DNA from 4 places in the Streptomyces sp. NBC_01717 genome. Region 4 is predicted to be linked to each of the others. Evidence: riboswitches for the same ligand, from Rfam matches in the RefSeq annotation. Region 4 holds a riboswitch; each other region holds the start of a gene.
What was found. A riboswitch is a leader RNA that binds a small molecule or an ion and turns the genes downstream of it on or off. The one in region 4 is predicted to bind cyclic di-AMP.

Region 1: linked by a shared signal. The riboswitch ahead of OHB49_RS12585 (M23 family metallopeptidase) and the one ahead of OHB49_RS17800 (C40 family peptidase) in region 4 are both predicted to bind cyclic di-AMP.
Region 2: linked by a shared signal. The riboswitch ahead of OHB49_RS25415 (LysM peptidoglycan-binding domain-containing protein) and the one ahead of OHB49_RS17800 (C40 family peptidase) in region 4 are both predicted to bind cyclic di-AMP.
Region 3: linked by a shared signal. The riboswitch ahead of OHB49_RS35275 (C40 family peptidase) and the one ahead of OHB49_RS17800 (C40 family peptidase) in region 4 are both predicted to bind cyclic di-AMP.

The regions. Positions count from the first base shown of each region.
Region 1 is NZ_CP109178.1:2,768,069-2,773,945, reverse strand. It holds gene OHB49_RS12595 (M16 family metallopeptidase) at 171-1,550, shown strand; gene OHB49_RS12590 (M16 family metallopeptidase) at 1,577-2,959, shown strand; cyclic di-AMP (ydaO/yuaA leader) riboswitch at 3,164-3,333, shown strand; gene OHB49_RS12585 (M23 family metallopeptidase) at 3,347-4,165, shown strand; gene OHB49_RS12580 (GntR family transcriptional regulator) at 4,377-5,093, shown strand; gene OHB49_RS12575 (HPr family phosphocarrier protein) at 5,313-5,594, opposite strand; gene OHB49_RS12570 (bifunctional acetate--CoA ligase family protein/GNAT family N-acetyltransferase) at 5,776-5,877, shown strand, end outside.
Region 2 is NZ_CP109178.1:5,596,634-5,602,510, forward strand. It holds gene OHB49_RS25405 (cytochrome P450 family protein) at 1-1,177, shown strand, start outside; gene OHB49_RS25410 (transglycosylase family protein) at 1,283-2,218, shown strand; cyclic di-AMP (ydaO/yuaA leader) riboswitch at 2,519-2,689, shown strand; gene OHB49_RS25415 (LysM peptidoglycan-binding domain-containing protein) at 2,693-3,391, shown strand; gene eno (phosphopyruvate hydratase) at 3,677-4,957, shown strand; gene OHB49_RS25425 (FtsB family cell division protein) at 5,060-5,530, shown strand; gene OHB49_RS25430 (DUF501 domain-containing protein) at 5,601-5,877, shown strand, end outside.
Region 3 is NZ_CP109178.1:7,779,121-7,784,997, forward strand. It holds gene OHB49_RS35245 (8-amino-7-oxononanoate synthase) at 1-313, shown strand, start outside; gene OHB49_RS35250 (DUF397 domain-containing protein) at 347-553, opposite strand; gene OHB49_RS35255 (helix-turn-helix domain-containing protein) at 618-1,475, opposite strand; gene OHB49_RS35260 (ATP-binding protein) at 1,679-2,110, shown strand; gene OHB49_RS35265 (LysR family transcriptional regulator) at 2,215-3,129, opposite strand; gene OHB49_RS35270 (LysE family translocator) at 3,202-3,861, shown strand; gene OHB49_RS35275 (C40 family peptidase) at 3,906-4,379, opposite strand; cyclic di-AMP (ydaO/yuaA leader) riboswitch at 4,383-4,555, opposite strand; gene OHB49_RS35280 (hypothetical protein) at 4,883-5,191, opposite strand; gene OHB49_RS35285 (ATP-dependent Clp protease proteolytic subunit) at 5,199-5,834, opposite strand.
Region 4 is NZ_CP109178.1:3,969,423-3,975,299, forward strand. It holds gene OHB49_RS17790 (M23 family metallopeptidase) at 1-131, shown strand, start outside; gene pcrA (DNA helicase PcrA) at 244-2,697, opposite strand; cyclic di-AMP (ydaO/yuaA leader) riboswitch at 2,956-3,122, shown strand; gene OHB49_RS17800 (C40 family peptidase) at 3,130-4,275, shown strand; gene OHB49_RS17805 (hypothetical protein) at 4,371-4,724, opposite strand; gene OHB49_RS17810 (C40 family peptidase) at 5,081-5,877, shown strand, end outside.

The DNA.
Region 1 (5,877 bases), 1.2 Mb from region 4:
ACCATTGTGGACCGCCGCACTGACAACCCCGACCTCGACCCGTCTCTAGGGGCCGTCCGGCGCTCTTTCACGCGAACTTCCACGGCACGGGAACTTCGCCAGGTGTCGGTCCGCTTGCTTACAGTGGCAGGTCTCGCAGGAAATCCAGTATCGCGATCGAAGGGACGTACATGCCCATGGGTCACACGGCCACAGCCCAGGCCGGCTCCGGCGGCTTGACAGCGACCGAGCACCGTCTGGCCAACGGCCTGCGCGTGGTGCTCTCCGAGGACCATCTGACCCCGGTCGCCGCGGTGTGCCTCTGGTACGACGTCGGTTCGCGCCACGAGGTCAAGGGGCGCACGGGTCTGGCTCACCTCTTCGAGCACCTGATGTTCCAGGGTTCCGGACAGGTCAAGGGGAACGGACACTTCGAACTGGTGCAGGGGGCCGGCGGCTCCCTCAACGGGACCACCAGCTTCGAACGCACCAACTACTTCGAGACGATGCCCACGCACCAGCTGGAGCTGGCCCTCTGGCTCGAGGCCGACCGGATGGGCTCACTGCTCGCCGCGCTCGACGACGAGTCCATGGAGAATCAGCGGGACGTCGTCAAGAACGAGCGCCGCCAGCGCTACGACAACGTGCCGTACGGCACGGCGTTCGAGAAGCTGACCGCCCTCGTCTACCCGGAGGGCCACCCGTACCACCACACCCCGATCGGCTCGATGGCCGACCTGGACGCTGCGACGCTCGAGGACGCACGCACCTTCTTCCGTACGTACTACGCGCCCAACAACGCGGTGCTGTCCGTCGTCGGCGACATCGACTCCGAGCAGACGCTCGCCTGGATCGAGAAGTACTTCGGCTCCATCCCGTCCCACGACGGCAAGCAGCCGCCGCGCGACGGCGCGCTCCCCGAGGTGATCGGCGAGCAGCTGCGCGAAGAGGTCCGTGAGGAGGTCCCGGCGCGGGCGCTGATGGCCGCCTACCGGCTGCCGCACGACGGCACCCGGGAGTGCGACGCCGCCGACCTCGCGCTGACCGTGCTGGGCGGTGGCGAGTCCTCCCGGCTGCACAACCGCCTGGTCCGCCGCGACCGGACGGCCGTGGCGGCCGGATTCGGGCTGCTGCGGCTCGCCGGTGCGCCCTCGCTCGGCTGGCTGGACGTGAAGACGTCCGGCGGGGTCGAGGTGGCGCAGATCGAGACCGCGGTCGACGAGGAGCTGGCCCGGTTCGCGGCCGAGGGTCCGACGCCCGAGGAAATGGAGCGCGCCCAGGCCCAGTTGGAGCGCGAGTGGCTGGACCGGCTGGGTACGGTCGCGGGCCGCGCCGACGAACTGTGCCGGTTCGCCGTGCTGTTCGGTGACCCGCAGCTCGCCCTGACCGCCGTACAGCGGGTGCTCGACGTCACGGGGGAGGAGGTCCAGGCGGCCGCCAGGGCCCAGCTTCACCCCGACAACCGGGCGGTGCTCGTCTACGAGCCGGTCGAGCCGGCCGAGTCCACCGAGGGGGCGGCCGCCGACGAGGCGGACGCCGACACCGACGCGCACGAAGGGGCGGACAAGTGACCGACGCTGCCGCGACTGGAGTATCGATGGAGTACCACCCGCAGCCGACCCCGGGCACGGCCAGGCCCTGGGCCTTCCCCGCCCCCGAGCGCGGCGCCCTGCCCAACGGGCTCACGGTGCTGCGCTGCCACCGCCCCGGCCAGCAGGTCGTCGCGGTCGAGATCTACCTCGACGCCCCTCTGGACGCCGAGCCCGAGGGCCTCGACGGCGTGGCCACGATCATGGCGCGGGCGCTGTCCGAAGGCACGGACAAGCACTCCGCGGAGGAGTTCGCAGCCGAGCTGGAGCGCTGCGGGGCCACCCTCGACGCGCACGCCGACCACCCCGGCGTCCGGGTCTCCCTCGAGGTCCCGGCCTCCCGGCTGGCCAAGGCGCTCGGTCTGGTCGCCGAGGCGCTGCGGGCACCCGCGTTCTCCGACAGCGAGATCGAGCGGCTGGTACGCAACCGGCTCGACGAGATCCCGCACGAGCAGGCCAACCCGGCCCGCCGCGCCGCCAAGCAGCTCTCCAAGGAGCTCTTCCCGGCCACCGCGCGGATGTCGCGCCCGCGCCAGGGCACCGAGGAGACGGTGGAGCGGATCGACTCCGCGGCCGTCCGCAGCTTCTACGAGGCCCATGTCCGGCCCTCCACCGCGACCGCCGTGGTCGTCGGTGACCTCACGGGCATCGACCTGGAGGCGTTGCTCGCCGACACCGTCGGCGACTGGGCCGGGAACAGTGCCGAGTCCCGGCCGGTCCCGCCGATCACCGCCGACGACACCGGCCGGGTGGTCATCGTCGACCGTCCCGGAGCCGTGCAGACCCAGCTGCTGATCGGCCGTATCGGCGCCGACCGGCACGACAGCGTCTGGCCGGCCCAGGTCCTCGGCACGTACTGCCTGGGCGGCACGCTCACCTCCCGGCTGGACCGGGTGCTGCGTGAGGAGAAGGGCTACACCTACGGCGTGCGGGCCTTCGCGCAGGTCCTGCGGTCGTCGGCACCGGACTCCGCCTCCGGGGCGACGGGCGCCGCGATGCTGGCCATCAGCGGTTCGGTGGACACGGAGTCCACCGGACCGGCGCTCGGCGACCTGTGGACGGTCCTGCGGACGCTGGCGGCCGAGGGCCTGACCGACGCCGAGCGCGAGACGGCCGTGCAGAACCTCGTGGGCGTCGCCCCGCTGAAGTTCGAGACGGCGGCCTCGGTCGCGGGCACGCTCGCCGACCAAGTCGAGCAGCACCTCCCGGACGACTACCAGGCGCAGCTTTACGCCCGCCTCGCCGAGACCGGCACCGTCGAGGCGACCGCGGCGGTGGTCAGCGCCTTCCCGGTGGACCGTCTGGTCACGATCCTCGTCGGCGACGCCGCCCAGATCGAGGAGCCGGTCCGGGCGCTGGGCATCGGAGAGGTGTCGGTCGTCACCGGCTGACGTATCAGATCACCGCATATCGGTACAGAGGGAGACCCCGCGAGTCACTTCTCGCCGGGGTCTCCCCTTTTGTCCTATTTGCCGGATAACCGACCATGTGCCCTGTGGGATGCGCTACAAAGCGCCCTGTCCGTTTGGTGAATGAAAGTCCCCCCGCTTAGCGTCGGCAGCGCTGTCCGACCCGTATGCCGCATCCGCGGCGCCGGGCAGCTATCGCCGAGTCCCCGTCAGGCGCGAGCCTGGGGAGCCGGGGACCCACGCAGTCCCTGGGGTGAATCGGATGCCTGCGCGCCTCTTGTGGGGCCCGCGGATCCGTAGGAGACCTTCCTGCTCCGAACCCGTCAGCTAACCCGGTAGGCGAGAAGGAAGGAAAGGACCAGCCACCTCATGGCGTTCACCCGCCCCACCGGGAAGCACCGTGCCCCGAACCGTCTGACGCGCAAGAGCGCGCAGATAGCCGGCATCGCAGCTCTGGCCACCACCGGCGTCATCGGTGGGCTGGCCTCTCCGGCGGTCGCCGCCGACACCGAAGCCCCCTCCGTCAGCGAGACCGGCCTGAACCAGGTCATCGCCATCGAGGGCACCCTCGCCGACCAGGTGGCCACCCAGGCCGACGTGCAGAAGCGCCAGGCCGAGGTCGCCGCCAAGGCGAAGGCGGCCGCCAAGGCCAAGGCCGCTGCCAAGGCGAAGGCCGAAGCGAACGCCAAGGCGGCAGCCAAGGCCAAGGCCGAAGCCCGCGCCAAGGCGGCCCGCGACGTGAAGGCGCGCGCCGCCCGTTCCGCCGAGCGCACCCGCCTCGGTGCCTTCCAGCTCCCGGTCGCCGGTTCGTACGTCACCACCGGCTACAAGTCCAGCGGCTCCCTCTGGTCCTCCGGCCGCCACTCGGGCATCGACTTCCACGCCGCCTCCGGCAGCTCCGTCGTCGCCGTCGGCGCCGGCACGGTCGTCGAGGCCGGCTGGGGCGGCGCGTACGGCAACAACATCGTGCTCCGGATGACGGACGGCACGTACACCCAGTACGGCCACCTCTCGTCGATCGGCGTGTCTGTCGGCCAGAGCGTCGGCGCGGGTCAGCGGATCGGTTTCTCAGGCTCGACCGGCAACTCCACCGGACCGCACCTCCACTTCGAGGCCCGGACCACGCCGTCGTACGGCTCCGACATGGACCCCGTCGCGTACCTGCGCGCCCACGGCGTCAACGTCTGACCGACGCGGCATCCCCGAAGGCCCCGGCTCCCGCCGGGGCCTTCGGCGTACCCGGAGCGGCCCCCGCCGGAGGCGCTTGCCGAACCGTCTTCGGACCAAAAGATATTCATGGATTTCGACCCGGCGTCGGAAATGCAGCCGCATTGCAATAGAGTCACAGAACAGGCGTCGATCGGCCGCGTTTCGCGGGGATTAAGGCGGAGGTTCGGACATGCGCATTCCGGCGCATTCGGTATGCACGGCAATCCGTGACGACATCGTCTCCGGTGTCTTCGAACGCGGCAGCAGACTCACCGAGGAACTGCTCGCACGCCGTTACGGGGTGTCCCGTGTCCCGGTACGCGAAGCGCTGCGCACCCTGGAGTCCGAGGGTTTCGTGGTCACCCGCCGGCACGCCGGCGCCTGTGTCGCCGAGCCCACCGAGCAGGAGGCCGCCGACCTGCTGGAGGTCCGGATGCTGCTGGAGCCACTGGGTGCGGCCCGCGCCGCGCAGCGCCGCACCGAGGCACACCTCAAAGTCCTCCGCGGCCTGGTCAGGCTCGGTCAGGAGCGGGCCAGGCGGGGCGAGGGCGAGGATCTGCGCTCGCTGGGCGGCTGGTTCCACGAGACGCTCGCCCAGGCCTCCGGCAGTCCCGGACTCATCGCGCTGCTCACTCAGCTCCGGCACAAGATCGCCTGGATGTACGCGGTCGAGCAGCCGGCCCGCCCCACCGATTCCTGGGCCGAGCACGGGGCCATCGTGGACGCCGTCGCGCGCGGTGACGCGGAACGGGCCAGGGTGCTGGCCGCGCAGCACGCCGAGCGCGCCACCGCCGCGCACCGGCTGCGGCGCGCGGACCGCATCCCGGGCCGTGAACCCACCCCGCCGCGGCCCGGCCGGGTGAGAACTTCGCAACATGCCGTAAACACCGCGAGCGGCCGTCATTAACACATGCGCCGTATACAAAGAGATGTAATTCTGCGGGGCTTTGTTTCGGCTGCCCGAATTTACTCCGGAAGCCTCGGAAACCGACTCGGGACTGGGCCCGGAGATCGGTCCTGAGGTCTATACGGCTTGCGAAAACGAAAGAGCCGCGGCCCCGGTCAAAGGTGCCGCGGCTCTGCCGCAGAAATGCGTCCGGCCGGAACGGGCCGGGGAAGTCCGGAATCAGACGGTCTCCGGGAGCTCGTCGAGCCCCTCCGCGACCAGCCTCGCCAGTCGGTCGAGCGCGGCCTCGGAGTCGTCCGCCTCGGACGAGAGCACGATCTCCTCGCCGCCCTGCGCGCCGAGGCCGAGCACCGCGAGCATGGAAGCGGCATTCACCGGGCTGCCGTCGGCCTTGGAGACCGTCACGGGGACGCCCGACGCCGTGGCGGCACGGACGAAGATGGAAGCGGGGCGGGCGTGCAGGCCCTCGGTCCAACCGACATTGACGCGGCGCTCAGCCATGGTTCTGCCCTTCACGAATCAATGGTTGTCTAGACCAGTCTCTCATGTGGTGCGCGATGTTCCGCCCGACCCGCGACCCGCGACCCGGTGCCGCAGCCCGTGCCGCAAGGCCGTTCGGCCCTCTCAGACTGCCCCGGCCCCGAGCCGTACGCGACCGCTGACCGAGCCGTAGGCTTTGCCCATGCAGCCCACGCCGGAGCAGAGTCCGCATCACGCGTACCCCGACCACTGGGAAGCGGACGTCGTGCTCCGCGACGGTGGCACGGCCCGGATCAGGCCCATC
Region 2 (5,877 bases), 1.6 Mb from region 4:
CCGCACCGCGCTGCCCAGCGGGGTCGAGGCATGGCTGGTGACGCGGTACGTGGACGCCCGGCAGGCCCTCGCCGACACCAGGCTCTCCAAGAACCCGGCGCACCACGACGAGCCGGCGCACGCCAAGGGGAAGACCGGCATCCCGGGCGAGCGCAAGGCGGAGCTGATGACGCATCTGCTGAACATCGACCCGCCCGACCACACGCGGCTGCGCCGCCTCGTCTCGAAGGCGTTCACGCCGCGCCGGGTCGCGGAGTTCGCGCCGCGCGTGCAGGAGCTGACGGACCGCCTCATCGACAACTTCATCGAGGAGGGGAGCGCGGACCTCATCCACGACTTCGCGTTCCCGCTCCCCATCTACGCGATCTGCGATCTGCTCGGCGTTCCGCGCGAGGACCAGGACGACTTCCGGGACTGGGCGGGCATGATGATCCGCCACGGCGGCGGGCCGCGCGGCGGGGTGGCGCGGTCGGTGAAGAAGATGCGCGGCTATCTCGCCGAACTGATCCACCGGAAGCGGGAGAACCCCGGGGACGATCTGATCTCGGGGCTGATCCGGGCCAGCGACCACGGCGAGCACCTCACCGAGAACGAGGCCGCCGCCATGGCCTTCATCCTCCTCTTCGCCGGCTTCGAGACGACGGTCAACCTGATCGGCAACGGGGTGTACGCCCTGCTGCGCAACCCCGAGCAGCGGGAGCGGCTGCAGCGTTCGCTCGACGCGGGGGAGACGGGGCTGCTGGAGACCGGCATCGAGGAACTGCTGCGGTACGACGGCCCGGTGGAGCTGGCGACCTGGCGGTTCGCCACCGAACCGCTGGTGCTCGGCGGGCAGCGGATCTCGGCGGGCGACCCCGTACTGGTGGTGCTCGCCGCCGCGGACCGGGATCCGGAACGGTTCGCCGACCCCGACACGCTCGACCTCTCCCGGCGTGACAATCAGCACCTCGGCTACGGTCACGGCATCCACTACTGTCTGGGGGCGCCGCTCGCCCGACTGGAGGGACAGGCCGCGCTGGCCACACTCCTGAGGCGCCTCCCGGACCTGCGTCTTGCGGTGGAACCTACCGATTTGCGGTGGCGTGGGGGGCTCATCATGCGCGGACTGCGCACTCTTCCCGTGGAGTTCCATCCCGGACATCGCTCCGGTGAAGGTGACACTCTGTCAACTCCGTGACTTTCACGTGATCTGCGCTGCATCGACTTGTGACAAGCGTTCGACTGCCGCTACGTTCACCGTTCGACTCACCAGTCACTTGTCAGTCACACGGAAGGCAACCCCATGGGCTCCGCGAACGGCAGACACCGTCGCCCTCGTCAGGCACCCGCCATCGTCGTCGCCGCAGGCGTCACCGGCTCGGCCATCGCCATCCCGCTGCTCGGCGCGGCCGGTGCGCACGCGGCCGACGCCACGACCTGGGACCGGGTCGCCGAGTGCGAGAGCGGCGGCATGTGGAGTGCCGATCTCGGCAACGGCTTCTACGGCGGTCTCCAGTTCTCGCAGGACACCTGGAAGTCGTACGGCGGCGAGGCGTACGCCTCGCGTGCCGACCTCGCCAGCCGCTCGCAGCAGATAGCGGTCGCCGAGAAGGTCCTCGACGACCAGGGGCCACGGGCGTGGCCCAGCTGCGCGGTGATCTCCGGGCTCACGGTGGACGGGACGCTGCCGGGTGTCGATCCGGGAAGCCTGCTGTCGCCCGACCCGACGGAGAGCGCGGACCCGTCCGACGAGGCCTCGGACGAGGCGAGCGCAGAGGGCGGATCGAAGTCGTCGTCCGCCAAGTCGTCGGAGAAGTCGTCCGGCAAGACGTCGGGCAAGGCGTCCGGTCAGGCATCGAGCGAGCCGTCAGCCGATGTGTCGGATACATCCGGTTCGGCCGACTCGTCCCGCTCCTCCGGTTCTTCCGGCAGCGAGGCGGGCGGTAAGCACCGCGGCGCGCCGGCCCCCGAGGCGGGCCAGGGCATGGGAACGGGCGGTGACCGCGACTCGGGCCGCCATGCTTCCCGCGGTAACGGTGACGGACGCGACACGCGCGACTCGGCCGCGGACGGCACATACACCGTTCGGCCGGGCGACAACCTCTGGGCGATTGCTGATGCACAGAAGGTTCATGGCGGATGGCCGGCGCTCTATGAGGCCAACAAGACTGCTGTCGGCGACGACCCGGATCTCATTCTTCCTGGCCAGAGCCTCGATCTCGGTGTGAAGGCGGAGTGAGACCGGTCTGATCAACAGCTTAAATCACCCCAAAAATAGGGGTAGTTCAGAGGCCTATGTCCACTTATGTGTAAGTGAGACATGGGTCTCTTTGCGTTAATCGGCGTGTCTCGTCTGTCAGGCCTGTCCGCATCGCCCCCCACCTGCGAAAACGATGACCGGCCGGACGTGAGTAGGGGATGATTGTCAGTTATGTCCGTCTTTGAATGTGGGGGTTGCGTGCGTTTACGGTCGGAACCGCTCGCACCGCGGGCCCCATCGACCGTCACGCCGAATCCTGCCGTCGGTCGAAGGGAACAGACGCGTAAAGCGCCGTAGGCAGGAGCGGGGGACCCAGGTAAGCGCCGGGCCCGATGGTCGAAAGACCGTCAGGACCGGCTTGGGGTGAAGTCGCGTGCTAGGACATGCGACCGGGCAACTCACTTGGCCCGAACCCGACAGCTCACCTCGTAGGCGTCGGTGAGGAGAATTTGCATGCTGCTGAACAGCAAGGGCAAGCACCGTCGCCCGTCCAAGGCCGTCCGTGTGGCCACGCTCGCCGGTGTCGCCGGTGCCGCCATCGCCGTTCCCCTGATGGGTGCCACGGGTGCCTCCGCGGCCTCCGTCGCCACGTGGGACGCCGTCGCCCAGTGCGAGTCCGGTGGCAACTGGTCCATCAACACCGGCAACGGCTACTACGGCGGCCTGCAGTTCTCGCAGTCCAGCTGGGCCGCCGCCGGTGGCACGCAGTACGCCCCGCGGGCCGACCTGGCCACCAAGGCCCAGCAGATCGCCACCGCCGAGAAGCTCCTCGACATGCAGGGTCCGGGTGCCTGGGGCTGCGCCGGCGCCGGCAACCTGACCAACGACGGTGTCGACCCGGGTGTCGACACCGGCTCCGCCGCCGCGAAGCCGGCCGCGCCGAAGCCGGCCGAGCACACCGAGGCCCCCACCGCCTCCCGCTCGGACCGCGGCACCGCCCCCGAGGCCGCGAAGACCGTCACCACGCCGACCGGCCAGAAGGTCGCGAAGGGCGACGGCGAGTACAAGGTGAAGGCCGGTGACTCGCTCAGCAAGATCGCCGAGGCGCACAAGGTGAAGGGCGGCTGGCACCAGCTGTTCAAGCTGAACAAGAACATCGTCAAGGACGCCGACCTGATCTTCCCGGGTCAGCAGCTCCACCTGACGAAGTAGTACGAGCCTCAGCAGAAAAGCGCTCTCTCTCCTCCCTGAGCACCCCGACCCGGCGCGGATTCCCCCGTACGCGCCGGGTCGGGGTTTCTGCGCTCACCGTTCAACCGTTGTGGTTACTGCTCAGTAGATTTCTGAACGTTTGCCCGTCTACGGGTGCCCTTGGGTCCTTTTTCGTCCCAGGAGGCGGGCGGTCGCCGAACGCAGTGCGCCAGGGCGGTTAGGCTCTTGGCGCAAGGCCAAAGCGACCCTGCACAACCAGCGTCATATCCCAGAAGGAGATGCCTCGTGCCGTCCATCGACGTCGTCGTAGCCCGGGAAATCCTCGACTCCCGCGGAAACCCCACGGTCGAGGTCGAGGTTGGCCTCGACGACGGCAGCACCGGCCGTGCTGCTGTTCCGTCCGGCGCCTCCACCGGTGCGTTCGAGGCCATTGAGCTTCGCGACGGTGACCCCAACCGCTACCAGGGCAAGGGCGTCGAGAAGGCTGTCCTCGCCGTGATCGAGCAGATCGGCCCGGAGCTCGTCGGCTACGACGCGACCGAGCAGCGGCTGATCGACCAGGCGATGTTCGACCTGGACGCCACCGAGAACAAGGGCTCGCTCGGCGCCAACGCCATCCTCGGCGTCTCGCTGGCCGTCGCCCACGCCGCCTCCGAGGCCTCGGACCTGCCGCTGTTCCGCTACCTCGGTGGCCCGAACGCGCACCTGCTGCCCGTCCCGATGATGAACATCCTCAACGGTGGGTCGCACGCCGACTCCAACGTGGACATCCAGGAGTTCATGATCGCCCCGATCGGCGCGGAGTCCTTCTCCGAGGCCCTGCGCTGGGGCGCCGAGGTCTACCACACGCTGAAGAAGGTCCTGAAGACGAAGGGCCTGTCGACCGGTCTCGGCGACGAGGGCGGCTTCGCGCCGAACCTGGAGTCGAACCGCGCCGCCCTGGACCTCATCCTCGAGGCCATCAAGGAGGCCGGCTACGCCCCGGGCAAGGACATCGCGCTGGCGCTCGACGTCGCCGCCTCGGAGTTCTACAAGGACGGCAAGTACGAGTTCGAGGGCAAGTCCCGCTCGGCCGCCGAGATGACCGAGTACTACGAGGAGCTCGTCGCCGCGTACCCGCTGGTCTCCATCGAGGACCCGCTGTACGAGGACGACTGGGCCGGCTGGAACGTCATCACCCAGAAGCTCGGCGCCAAGGTGCAGATCGTCGGCGACGACCTGTTCGTCACCAACCCGGAGCGTCTGGCCCGTGGCATCGAGGAGGGCTCCGCCAACGCCCTGCTCGTCAAGGTCAACCAGATCGGTTCGCTGACCGAGACCCTGGACGCCGTCGAGCTGGCCCAGCGCAACGGCTTCAAGTGCATGATGTCCCACCGCTCCGGTGAGACCGAGGACACCACCATCGCCGACCTCGCCGTCGCGGTGAACTGCGGTCAGATCAAGACCGGCGCCCCGGCCCGCTCGGACCGTGTCGCCAAGTACAACCAGCTGCTGCGCATCGAGGAGATCCTCGACGACGCGGCGGTGTACGCGGGCCGCTCCGCGTTCCCGCGCTTCAAGGGCTGATCGCAGGCCCGTCACGGGTCAAAGGCACCGGCCTCCGTCCGTCCCCGCACTCGGTCCCGTACCGTGTGCGGGGACGGACGTGCGTAGTGGGGAGGCGGAGACATGGCCGCGAAGGACCGGGACCGGTTCTCCACCGCGACCCGGCTGCGGCTGCTCGGAGAGCAGACCGCCGCTCGTGTCTACCGTTCCCAGAACCGCCGTCAGGCCCGCCGTTCCCGGCTCACGGGCCGGGCCGCTTTCCTCGCCCTGGTCGTCTGCTCCCTGGTGGTGGCGCTCGCGTACCCGATGCGACAGTACGTGTCGCAGCGCGACGAGATCGCCGACCAGGAACGGCTGGCGCAGGAGGCGGAGGCACGCACCGAGGAGCTCCGCGACGAGAAGGCGCGCCTCCAGGACGACGCGTACATCCGGCGGCTGGCCCGGGAGCATCTGCACTACGTCCTTCCCGGGGAGACCGGTTACACCGTGGTCGACCCGGACGCGGCCAAGGAGCGCAGCGGAGGGTCGGAGGAGACCGACCGGCCGTGGCACTCGAACCTGTGGGACGGCGTGGACTCCGCCGACCGCGACTGACCTCTTCTCCCTTTCTCCTGATCCGCTGCGGAACCGCAGTTCAAGCATCCCGAGTAGAACCAAGGCAGGCATGGAAACGCCCCCTCCCCAGACCGAATCCACCACGCCCACCGAGGCGGACATCGCCGCGTTCCAGCAGCAGCTCGGCCGCCCGCCGCGCGGGCTGCGCGCGATCGCGCACCGCTGCCCGTGCGGCAACCCGGACGTGGTCGAGACGCAGCCCCGGCTGGAGGACGGTACGCCGTTCCCGACGACGTACTACCTGACGTGCCCGCGCGCGGCGTCCGCGATCGGAACGCTGGAGGCGAACGGCGTCATGAAGGAGATGACGGAGCGTCTGGCCACGG
Region 3 (5,877 bases), 3.8 Mb from region 4:
GCTGCGCCGCGAGCCGGAGCGGGCAGGCAGGGCCCGTACGGTAGCCACCGCCCTGTACGAACGACTGACCGCCGCGGGGCTGACCACGGTGCGCCCCGACGCCGCCGTCGTCTCGGTCCGGGCGCCTTCGGCGGACGCGGCGGTGCGCTGGGCGGCCGACTGTCGTACGGCCGGGATCGCGGTGGGCTGTTTCCGCCCGCCGTCGGTCCCGGACGGCATCTCGCGGCTGCGGCTCACCGCCCGCGCCGATCTGACGGAAGCGCAGATCGCGAACGCGGTGGAGACCGTCCTGCGGACGGCTCCGGCGGCCTGACCGGAGCCGCGAAACGGCCGGCCGGCCGGTCCGTCAGCCGGCCGGACCGTCGGTCAGGCCGGAGACGAACGACTTCCAGGCCGCCACCGAGAACCGCAGCGGCGGCCTGGACACGTCCTTGGAGTCCCGCACGGCAAGCCGCTCCTGGCCGAACGGCGCTGCTTCCACACAGTTGTTCATCCCCGTGCTGCGGCTGCTGCGCCGCCACCGTAACTCGTGCTCTGCGAGGCGATCGGACATCGGGCCCCCTCGGGCAGTCTGAGGTTCCTGGTGCCCCTCCCGGCAATCCCTGCCGGTCGCGGCACTAACCGTCGCGGTCGATCGCGGCGATCAGGTCCAACGAGTGCTCCGGCGACAGCGCGTGTGCCTGCATCGTGCAGAAGGCCGAGCTGTACGCCTCAAGGTCTTCTTTCCGTTCCAGGTAGAGGCTACTCGTCAAGTGGTCGAGAACGACCACATCCAGATCAGAGGTGTTCGGAAATGAGAAGATAACGAAAGGTCCGGTGAGGCCCATGTACCCACCTACCGAGAACGGCATCAACTGCAGTTCGACGTGTGGAAGTTGGGCGACCCGAATCAGATGGCGCAACTGATTGCGCATCACCAGGCGCCCGCCGACCTCCCGCCGCAGCACCGCCTCGTCGAGCACCGCGGTCAGCCGTAGCGGCGGATCGGTCCGGAGCACCCCCTGCCGGGCGAGCCGCACCTCCACCAGCGAGTCCAACTGGCCGGCGGGCAGTCCGTCCAGCGAAGCACGGGTCACCGCACGCGCGTAGTCGGCGGTCTGCAGGAGCCCCGGCACCACCGAGGTCTCCAGCGTGCGGGCGGTTCGGGCCTGGGACTCCAGACTGATGAAGTCCCGGTACTGGGGTGGGATGAGACCGCGGTAGGCGTGCCACCAGCCGGTTCCACCACCGCCCGCCGAGCCCGCGAGCGTCTCAAGGAGCGTCCGTAACTGTGGGTCGTCCAGACCGTAGGCATCCAGCAGCCGACTCACATCGGCCGGTCTCACACCGCTGGTACCGGTCTCGATCCGACTCACCTTCGACTGATGCCAACCGAGCAGCTGTGCCGCGTCGCGACTCGTCAGTCCGGACGTGTGGCGCAGACTCCGCAGCTCCTCCCCGAGCTTGCGGCGGCGCACCGCGGGACCGTGCTGCATACCGGCCTCCCTCCCTCTCGTGCCGAGGGGCCATCTTGCCGCCCATGTGCGGTGTTCGGGGCCCGAGTTCACCGCTTCGAGCGACAGATATATGCATATCTTGGTGGATCGCCGTCATGGAGGGCCGCATCAGTGGCAGTCTGGCGCGAAGCGCATCCCGGGTCGATCGCGAGTCGGTCCGGGCGGGAAAAGGACGGCTCGCCATGGCAGACCATCAAGAAGCAAGCGTCACTCTGCCGAGCGAGCCGCTCTCGGTCTCCTCGGCCCGCAGGTACGTGGCGGAAGTGCTCGCCGACTGGGGTCTCCCCGATGACACGGAGACTGCCGACGCCATCCGGCTCATCGTCTCCGAGCTCACCACCAACGCCGTCCAGCACACCTTCGGTCAGTCGCCCACCTTCACCGTGGACCTGCGGCTGGAGCGGGAGGAGCAACTGCATCTCGGGGTGACGGACAGTCATCCCCGCTGGCCCCAGCGACTGCCCGCCGCCGTGCGGCAGGACAACGGGCGCGGCATGGTGATCATTCGCTGTCTGGCCAAGGAATGCGGCGGACGCCTCACGGTCACGCCGACCGCCGAGGGAGGCAAGACCGTCTGGATCGAGCTCCCCTGGACGCTCCCCGTCCAGACCTGACCGCCGTCCTCGCGGACCCGGACTCAGGTCCGGCCGTCACGTTTCCATCAGCCGGCAGCCGGCAGCCGGCAGTCGGTGGCGTCGCCGGTCGTCGCGACGCACGGTCACTGCCCAGCAGCCCTGCCGAAGCCGCCGCGCAGCAGTGCGCAGAGCGTCGCGGCCGCCCCACTCGCCCGGTCGCCGTGGTGCACCACCGAGATGGTCCGCCGGAAAGCCGCGGGTTCCAGCCGTCGCACGGACAGGGGCGTCGGCGCCATGGCGGCGACCATCTCAGGCACCACCGCCATCCCGATCCCCGCACTGACCAGGGCGCACACCAGCGCATAGCCCGGTGACTCGCACACCACGGCAGGTGTCGCCCCCGCCTCGGCCAGGGCGTTCTCCACCCCCCGGCGGGGCGGATGGGCCGGAGCGCTGCTGATCAGCGGCCGGCCGGCCAGTTCCGTCACCGGCAGTCGCCCCGTTCCCCCGGACAGCATCTGTCCGACCGCCGTGATCAGCAGCAGCTCCTCGACCAGCAGCGGTTCGACGCAGAGGCCGGACGGCAGCGGCACCGCGGACGCCGGCTCGTACGCGTGGGTCAGCGCGAGATCGACCTCGCCCGCGGCCACCGCCGCGATTCCGTCAGGTGGCTCGTAGTCCGCGACGGTCAGTTCCACGTCGGGGTGGGCGCGGCGGAAGGCGCTCAGTACGGGCGGCAGCAGATGGACGCCCGCGGTGGTGAACGTGCCGACCCGGAGGCGTCCGCCGGAGAGCCCGGCGAGCCGGGTCAGTTCGTGCCGGGCCTGGTCCATCTCGTCGAGGACTCGTCGGGCGCGTACGACCAGCAGCTCGCCCGCGGCCGTAAGACGCGCGCCGCGGTGGTGGCGGACCAGCAGCGTGGCGCCCGCCTCCCGCTCCAGCTTGGCGAGCTGCTGGGAGAGCGCGGGAGCGGTGTAGCCGAGCCGGGCGGCGGCGCGCGTGATCGAACCGGCCTCGGCGACCGCCACCAGTGCCGAAAGGCGTGTCGGGTCGAACATTAAGCGTTCCTTTTGGCCCACCCAGAAGATTGCAAGTACATGGTGAAGGCTACCGCGGTCCATGGTGGACCCATGGATGCACAACTGATCGCCTTCATAGGGGTCGCCGCCGGGATGGTGGCACTGCCGGGCGCCGACTTCACCGTGGTCGTACGGAACGCTCTCGCCTCACGCGTGGCCGGGGTGGCGACGGCGCTCGGCGTTGCCGGCGGACTGCTCGTCCACACCGCGCTGGCCGTCGCCGGGCTCGCGGCGGTTCTGGTCACCGTGCCCGCGCTGTTCCGTACCGTGCAGATTCTCGGCGGGGCGTACGTCCTCTATCTCGGGATCAGCGCCCTGCACGCGGCACGGCGCCGGACCACGGACGGGGGCTCGGACGCGGACTCGGGCTCGGACGCGGGGCGGGCCGGTCGGCCTTCCGTGACCGGAGCCCGACGCGCGCTGCGCCAGGGCTTTCTGACCAACGCCCTCAATCCGAAGGCGCCCGTGCTCTTTCTCAGCCTGCTGCCGCAGTTCGTTCCGGACGGGCAGCCGCCCGTGCCCCGGACCCTGCTGCTGGCCACCGTCGTCGTGCTGCTCGCGCTGATCTGGTTCCCGGCCGTGGCACTCCTGGTGGACCGCCTGGGCCGGTGGCTGCGCCGGCCGCGTGCCGCCCGCGCCATCGAGGGCGGCAGCGGCGCGGCGCTCACCGCGCTGGGGCTGGCGTTGGTCACCGGGCCCCTGCTGCACTGACCGGCGGAGGTGACCGGCAGCCCAAAAGGCGGAAGAGGCGGAGGTCAGCGGACCCGTCCGTACCAGACACTCCTCGTCCAGATCTTCTCCAGCCGCACCACGGCGCCGGTCTTCGGCGAGTGCCAGATCCTGCCCCTACCGGCGTAGATCCCCACGTGGAAGACGCTGGGCCCCCAGTGGAAGAAGACCAGATCGCCGCGGCGCCGCTGTGAGGCCGAGATGTGCCGGGTCTTGTTGTACTGCTGCTGGGCGGTGCGGGGGAGCTTCTTGCCCACCCTTTTGAACGCGTACATCGTCAGACCCGAACAGTCGAAGCGGTGGGGACCCGTGGCCCCGTACCGGTACGGCGATCCCTTCTTCGACGCGGCGATGTTGAGCGCCTTCGCCGAACGAGCCACGGCCTGGGCTTCGGCCACACTGCCGGGGGCGATCACGGAGCCGCCGACGGCGGCGAGCGTCAGAACCGTGGCGGTGCCGGCCCGGGTGAGCAGAGACGGGACATGAACCTGCGCACTCATGCGCAACCCTTCGTCAGCCGCCTGTGAAGGATGACCTGTCGGGTTCGGGCTGGCGAAGTTGCCCGGCCGCATTCGGCGGCTTCACCCCGAGGGTCGACCGGATGTCCGGTCGACCCGTTGTGCTCGGGTCCTCCACTCCTGCCGATCCACTTCTGTCGACCAGGCATCCGGGCGGCGGCAGGACTCGGCGTCCACCCGGACCGCCCCGCCGCGGTGGCGGGGGCTTGTCGTCCCACGGATCTTGACTCACCGAGTGCCGGATTTCCTAGGATTGGTAGCGATATGGAAGATTAGTCGTGATTGATCCGTACGGGTGGGTACGGTAGTTCTGTGAACCCGGCGGATCGCCCCGACCGGTCCCGTACCAGCGGCGGAAGAGCAGAGTCCGTTCACCGGTCACGCCGGAGGCGCAAGTTGAATAATCCCTCGCGCGGGGGATCTCCTACGCCGAACGAGCGAGGAATTTTGATCAGGCCGCCGGGCGTGTCGCGGAAGGGAGTTGATCAACTCGTCTGGGCAGGGGGCACGGTGACCCGCCGGGCCCGCCGCTCCCCGTCCAACACGCGGAGCGCCCGCGCCAAGGTGGCGGCGTGGATCTGCCCTTCACCGCGCTCGTGCATCAACGCGAGTGCGTTCCGCAGGCCGACGGCCCGAGAGGCGAGTGCCTGCGCCGCGCGCAGCGCGCCGTAGGTGTCGCTGCCGTGGGCGGGGTTGATCCGCCCCAACTGGTCGAGCACTTCCAGGTAACAGTCGATGAACTCGCCCTCGGCGCGCGTCAGTGCGGGCAACGGCGGGAACTCCGGTGGCTGCATCGGGTGTTCACCTCGCACCGTTCGGCGGGAGCGAGGTCTTGCGGTTCTCCAGTACGTGGTCCACCAGGCCGTACGCCTTGGCGCCCGGGGCGTCGAGGATGAGATCGCGCTCGATGTCCGCGGCGATCCGCTCGGCAGCTCGGCCGGTGTGACGGGCCAGCAGGAGGGTGAGCTGCTCACGGACGCGGATCAGTTCCCGTGCCTCGATCTCGAGATCGGACGGCTGGCCCTGCAGCGGCTCGGGAAGCGCGGGCTGCTGCACGACGACCCTGGCCCCGGGGAGGGCGTGCCGCCGGCCGGGGGCACCCGCGGCGAGCAGCAGGGCCGCGCTGGAACCGGCCTGTCCGAGGCAGAAGGTCTCCATCTCGCAGGTGAGGTACTCCATCGTGTCGTAGATCGCTGCCATGGCGTCGAACGAGCCGCCGGGGGAGTTGATGTAGAGGGAGATGGGGCGGTCGGGTGCCGCGTGTTCCAGGTACATGAACTGCGCGATCAGGTCGGTGGCGGCGGTGTCGTCGACCGGGGTGCCGAGGAAGACGATCCGTTCGGCGAGCAGCTTCGAGTACGGGTCGAGGGTGCGGGTCCCGTCGGTCGTGCGCTCGGTGAACTCGGGCAGTACGTAACGGGCGGCAGGGCGGAACATGATGAAGCCTCTCCTCCGGTGTCTGCGTCTGCGTGCGGCCTGC
Region 4 (5,877 bases):
ACGTCATCGCGTACTCCGGGAACTCCGGGAACTCCACGGGCCCGCACCTGCACTTCGAGGTCCGGCCCGGTGGCGGCGCGGCCATAGACCCGCTGCCCTGGCTCCGCAGCCACGGCCTCGACCCGACCTGAGCAGCCGCAACGATCCACGGCCAGAGGTGGCAGGCGCCCGCCCGGTGACAGGCACCCTGGTGGCAGGCACCCCGCGCCCGCCACCACCGCCGTCAGTGCCCCCGGGGTGTTCCTAGAGCTTCTCCACCGGCGCGTACCGCAGCAGCAGCTTCTTCGGCCGTTCGTCCCCGAAGTCGACCGTCGCCTTCGCCTGGTCGCCGATCCCCTCGACCGCCGTCACCGTGCCGAGCCCGAACTGGTCGTGCGTGACCCGGTCCCCGACCACCAGCGTGATCGTCGGCTTGTCCGAGGTGCGCCGGGTCGCGAAACCCGAGGGGCCCGAGCGCGAGCGCGACGAGGACAGCGACGACGTGATCCCCGACGTCGGTCCGGCCGGGGCCGCCATCGGCCCGGTCCGCTTCCACTGCAGATGCTGGTCCGGAATCTCCTCGAGGAACCGCGACGGCGGGTTGTACGAGGGCTGCCCCCACGCACTGCGCATCGCCGCCCGGGTCAGATAGAGCCGCTCACGGGCCCGGGTGATCCCGACATAGGCGAGGCGCCGCTCCTCCTCCAGCTCCTTGACCTGTCCCAGCGCGCGCATGTGCGGGAAGACGCCGTCCTCCATGCCGGTCAGGAACACCACCGGGAATTCGAGGCCCTTCGCGGTGTGCAGTGTCATCAGCGTGATGACACCGGAGCCGTCCGTGTCCTCGTCGGGGATCTGGTCGGAGTCGGCGACGAGCGCGACCTTCTCCAGGAATTCGGCGAGCGTGCCCGCACTCGCGCCTTCCCCTGCGTCGGACTCCCCTCGCTCCTGCTCGAACTCGAGCGCGACGGCCGCGAGTTCCTGAAGGTTCTCGATGCGGGTCTCGTCCTGCGGGTCGGTGGACGCCTGGAGTTCCGCGAGATAGCCGGTCCGCTCCAGGACCGCCTCCAGCACCACTGCGGGGCCCGCGCCCGACTCGACGATCGTGCGCAGCTCCTCCATCAGCGTGTTGAACCGCTTGACGGCATTGGCGGAGCGGGCCGCCATCCCGTACGCCTCGTCGACGCGGCGCAGCGCCTGCGGGAACGTGATCTTCTCGCGCAGCGACAGGGCGTCGATCATCGCCTCGGCGCGGTCGCCGATGCCGCGCTTCGGCACGTTCAGAATGCGGCGCAGCGGGACGGTGTCCTCGGGGTTGGCGAGGACCCGGAGGTAGGCCAGGATGTCCCGGACCTCCTTGCGCTCGTAGAAGCGCACGCCGCCGACGACCTTGTAGGGCAGGCCGACGCGGATGAAGATCTCTTCGAAGACGCGGGACTGCGCGTTCGTCCGGTAGAAGATGGCGACATCGCCCGCCTTGGCGTCGCCCGCGTCGGTCAGCCGATCGATCTCGTCGGCGACGAACTGCGCCTCGTCGTGCTCGGTGTCGGCGACATAGCCGGTGATCCGGGCGCCCTCGCCCGCGTTCGTCCAGAGGTTCTTGGGGCGGCGGCTCTCGTTGCGTTCGATGACCGCGTTGGCCGCGGAGAGGATCGTCTGCGTGGAGCGGTAGTTCTGCTCCAGCAGGATCGTCGTCGCGTTCGGGTAGTCCTCCTCGAACTGGAGGATGTTGCGGATGGTCGCGCCGCGGAAGGCGTAGATCGACTGGTCCGCGTCACCCACGACGCACAGCTCGGCGGGGGCGTCGGCCGGTCCGGCGGGGCCCACCAGTTCGCGTACGAGCGTGTACTGCGCGTGGTTGGTGTCCTGGTACTCGTCGACGAGGACGTGCCGGAAGCGGCGGCGGTAGTGCTCGGCGACATCGGGGAACGCCTGGAGCAGGTGGACCGTCGTCATGATGATGTCGTCGAAGTCCAGTGCGTTGGCCTCGCGCAGCCGGGACTGGTACATCGCGTAGGCCTGGGCGAGCGTCTTCTCGAATCCGTCCGCGGCCTGCCCGGCGAAGGTCTCCTCGTCGATCAGCTCGTTCTTCAGGTTCGAGACCTTCGCCGTGAACGACTTCGGCGGGAAGCGCTTCGGATCGAGGTCCAGATCGCGGCAGACCAGGGCCATCAGCCGCTTGGAGTCGGCGGCGTCGTAGATCGAGAACGACGAGGTGAAGCCGAGCTTCTTCGACTCACGGCGCAGGATCCGTACGCACGCACTGTGGAACGTCATGACCCACATGGCGTTGGCGCGCGGTCCGACGAGCTGCTCGACGCGCTCCTTCATCTCGCCCGCGGCCTTGTTGGTGAAGGTGATCGCCAGGATCTGGCCGGGGTGCACCCCGCGCTCGGCCAGCAGATGGGCGATGCGGTGGGTGAGCACCCGGGTCTTGCCGGAGCCGGCTCCGGCCACGATGAGCAGCGGCGACCCTGCGTGCACGACGGCGGCGCGCTGCTCGGTGTTCAACCCGTCGAGCAGGGCGGCGGCGTCGATGACGGGGCGGTGGGCGCCGTCCCGGTAGTACGCGTCCCTGGACGGCGGGGGCGCGTCGAACACGCCCGCGAAGAGGTCCTCCGGCACCGCTTCGGGTGCGGAGTCCTCGGGGGGCGGCGGGGGCTCTTCCTCCGAGTGCTGGAGGCCGGCCAGGAAGCTGTCGTCAAAGAGGCTGCTCATCGCTTGACGAGTCTAGGCCGCCGCACCGACACCGTGCGGCCGCATGGCGAACCGCACCCGGCGCACGGGCACATACGGAGACCGCGCGCCCACACCGCGTAAGGGAGGAGGGGGCCGCGCGGCCCGCACCCCGGCCCCCGTCGCCAAGGTCACGAAAATGTATCGGGCATATCGAACATCAACCTTCACAGCAGCACCACGGGTTGGCTAGCGTGCTCGGTCGGGCGGCCCGTACCCCCTGAGGCGAACCACGCCGCGCGGGCCCCCACGCCGAATCCGGGCTGCCCTCGCGGGAGTTCGGAGCCGGGGACCCACATGCATCACCGGGGTGAATCGGTCCATATCTCCACATCCGGACCGTAGGGCAGCCTTCCGTTCCGCCCGAACCCGACAGCTAACCCGGTAGGCGGTCCACGGAAGGAGATGCCGGCCTTGGCGTCGCATCGCAAACCGCGCACCCGGGTGCGCTCCACCACGCCCGCCGTCGGGCTCACGACGGCCGCCCTGGCGGGTGTGACCCTGCTCTCCACACAGAGCGCCACGGCCGCCCCGGCCTCGCCGAAGCCCAGCATCGAGGACGTGCAGAAGAAGGTCGACGACCTCTACCGGCAGGCGGGCACCGCGACCCAGCAGTACAACCAGGCGAAGGAGGCCTCCGCCGCGCAGCGGGGCAAGGTCGACGCGCTGCTGGACGACGTCGCGAAGCGTGCCGGCAAGCTGAACGATGCGCGCAGGGCGCTCGGCAACTACGCGGCGGCTCAGTACCGCACCGGCTCCATCGCGCCGAGCGCCACCTTCTTCCTGGCCGACGACCCGCAGTCGTACTTCGACGAGAACCAGCTGATGGCCCGGATGGCGGGCCGACAGCAGAAGGCGGTCACGGACTTCCGTACGCAGCAGGCCGCGGCGTCGAAGAAGCGCGCCGAGGCGGCGAAGAGTCTGGAGACGCTCACCGAGTCGCAGGCCACGCTGCGGACCAGCAAGGAGAACGTCCAGAAGAAGCTGGGCGAGGCCCGCGCGATGCTGTCGAAGCTGACGGCCGAGGAGAAGGCGCGGCTCGCGGCGCTGGAGCGGAAGAAGGAGGCGGAGGCCAAGCGCAAGGCCGAGGAGCTGGCCCGTCAGCAGGCGGCCGCCAAGGCCGAGGCGGACCGTAAGGCCGAGGAGGCCGCGAACCAGGCCGGATCCGGCGGCGACACGGGGACCGGGACCGGATCGGACAGCAGCGCCACCACGAAGGCCGACAAGGTCCTCGCCTTCGCCCGCGCCCAGTTGGGCAAGCCGTACGTCTGGGGTGCGACGGGCCCGTCGTCGTACGACTGCTCGGGGCTGACCCAGGCCGCCTGGAAGGCGGCGGGCGTCGACATACCCCGCACCACCTGGGACCAGGTGAAGATCGGCACGCGGATCGCGACGGCGGATCTGCAGCCGGGCGACCTCGTCTTCTTCTACGACGACATCAGCCACGTCGGCATCTACAAGGGCGACGGCATGATGATCCACGCTCCGAAGCCGGGCGCGAACGTCCGCGAGGAGTCGATCTACTACATGCCGATATACGGCAGCGTGCGGCCCGCGTAGTCGCGGCCCCGGACAGCGACGAGCCCCCGCCGGAAGGATCCGGCGGGGGCTCGCGCCATGAAGGACAGGGACCGACCCGGGCGGCAGCGGCCGGCTCAGGTCCAGAGCGTCGCGATGAAGATGTTGGCGACCGTCAGCCCGCCGACCGCCGCGAAGACGCCCTTCTCGACCTTCTCCTCGTCCCGCTTGACGTACACCAGCGCGAGGATCACGACCAGGACCGCCAGCTTCACACCGATCTTGATGTTGTTGACCGGCTGGTCGTCCGCCTGGTTGAGCCCGACCAGTGCGATGCCGGTGACCAGCATGGTCAGCGCACCGTGGAGCATCGCCGGGACGAAGCGGGCGGTGCCCGCACCCATCGCCTTCATCTGGGTCAGGAAGCCGCCCAGGAGTGCGGCGATACCGATGATGTGCAGCGCGACGAAGACATTGATGAGTACGTCCATGGGGCCGCAGCCTAGCCGGGGCCATAGCACCGCTCTCCGGCGAGGTGGGGGCTCCTTGGTGTTTCACTTACATCTGCACCAATTGCCTGACTCTGGTGCGTTTTCTCCGATCACTTGATGACATCGCCTCGCCAAATTCGGGCAATAGCCGTCATTACGACTCTTCCTCGTGCCCCGGGTTTAGCGTCCCTATCCAGGTGACCGGCTTCTCCGACGCTCCGCACCCGGACGGCGGCCCGGTCACCCCGCCGAAGAGTCCGGCGGCGCGCGGCTCCCCCTGCCGGCGTCGCCGTCGGACCTCCGCGGGCCCGCCGGTAGGCCCCGACGGGCAGTCGACAGCAAGGAGCCCCGCCCCCGTGGCAGCGCATCGGAAACCCAAGCAGCGCCCGTGTACCGGCTCTGCTGCCCGCACCGCAGCCACCCTCGCGTTCGCCGGGGCCGCGACCGCTGCCGCCCTGCCGGGCGCCGCACACGCCGATCCGCAGCTCACCCCCGCCCAGGTCAAGGCCAAGGTGGACCGGCTGTACCACGAGGCGGAGGTCGCCACCGAGCAGTACAACGGCGCGAAGGAGAAGGCGGCCGCCACCGCCAAGTCCCTGGGCGCACTGCGCGACGAGGCCACCCGCAGGACCGAACGCCTCAACGCCTCCCGCAACGCACTCGGTTCGCTCGCCGCGGCGCAGTACCGCACCGGAGGCATCGACCCCGCCGTACAGCTGGCGCTCTCCTCCGACCCCGACGAGTACCTGCAACGGGCCTCGTACGTGGACCGGATCGCCGACCGGCAGGCCACCGAGGTGTCCAAGGTGCAGCGGCAGGTCACCGAGATCGCCCAGCTGCGCGCCGAGGCGAAGGAGGAACTGGCGGCACTGGGCACCCGCCAGGCGGAACTCAAGAAGCACCGCACGACGGTCAGGGCCAAACTGGCCGACGCCCAGCGACTCCTGGACACCCTGTCGCCCGCGCAGCGCGCCGCGTACGAGCAGTGGGGCACCGCACGCTCCGCCGCCGGCCACGCCGATCGCAGCAACCGGCGCGCCGGCGCCGCGCAGGCCGCCCCCAACGCCCGCGCCGCGGAGGCCGTCGCGTTCGCCTACGGGGCGTTGGGCAAGCCGTACGTCTGGGGCGCGACCGGTCCGACCTCGTTCGACTG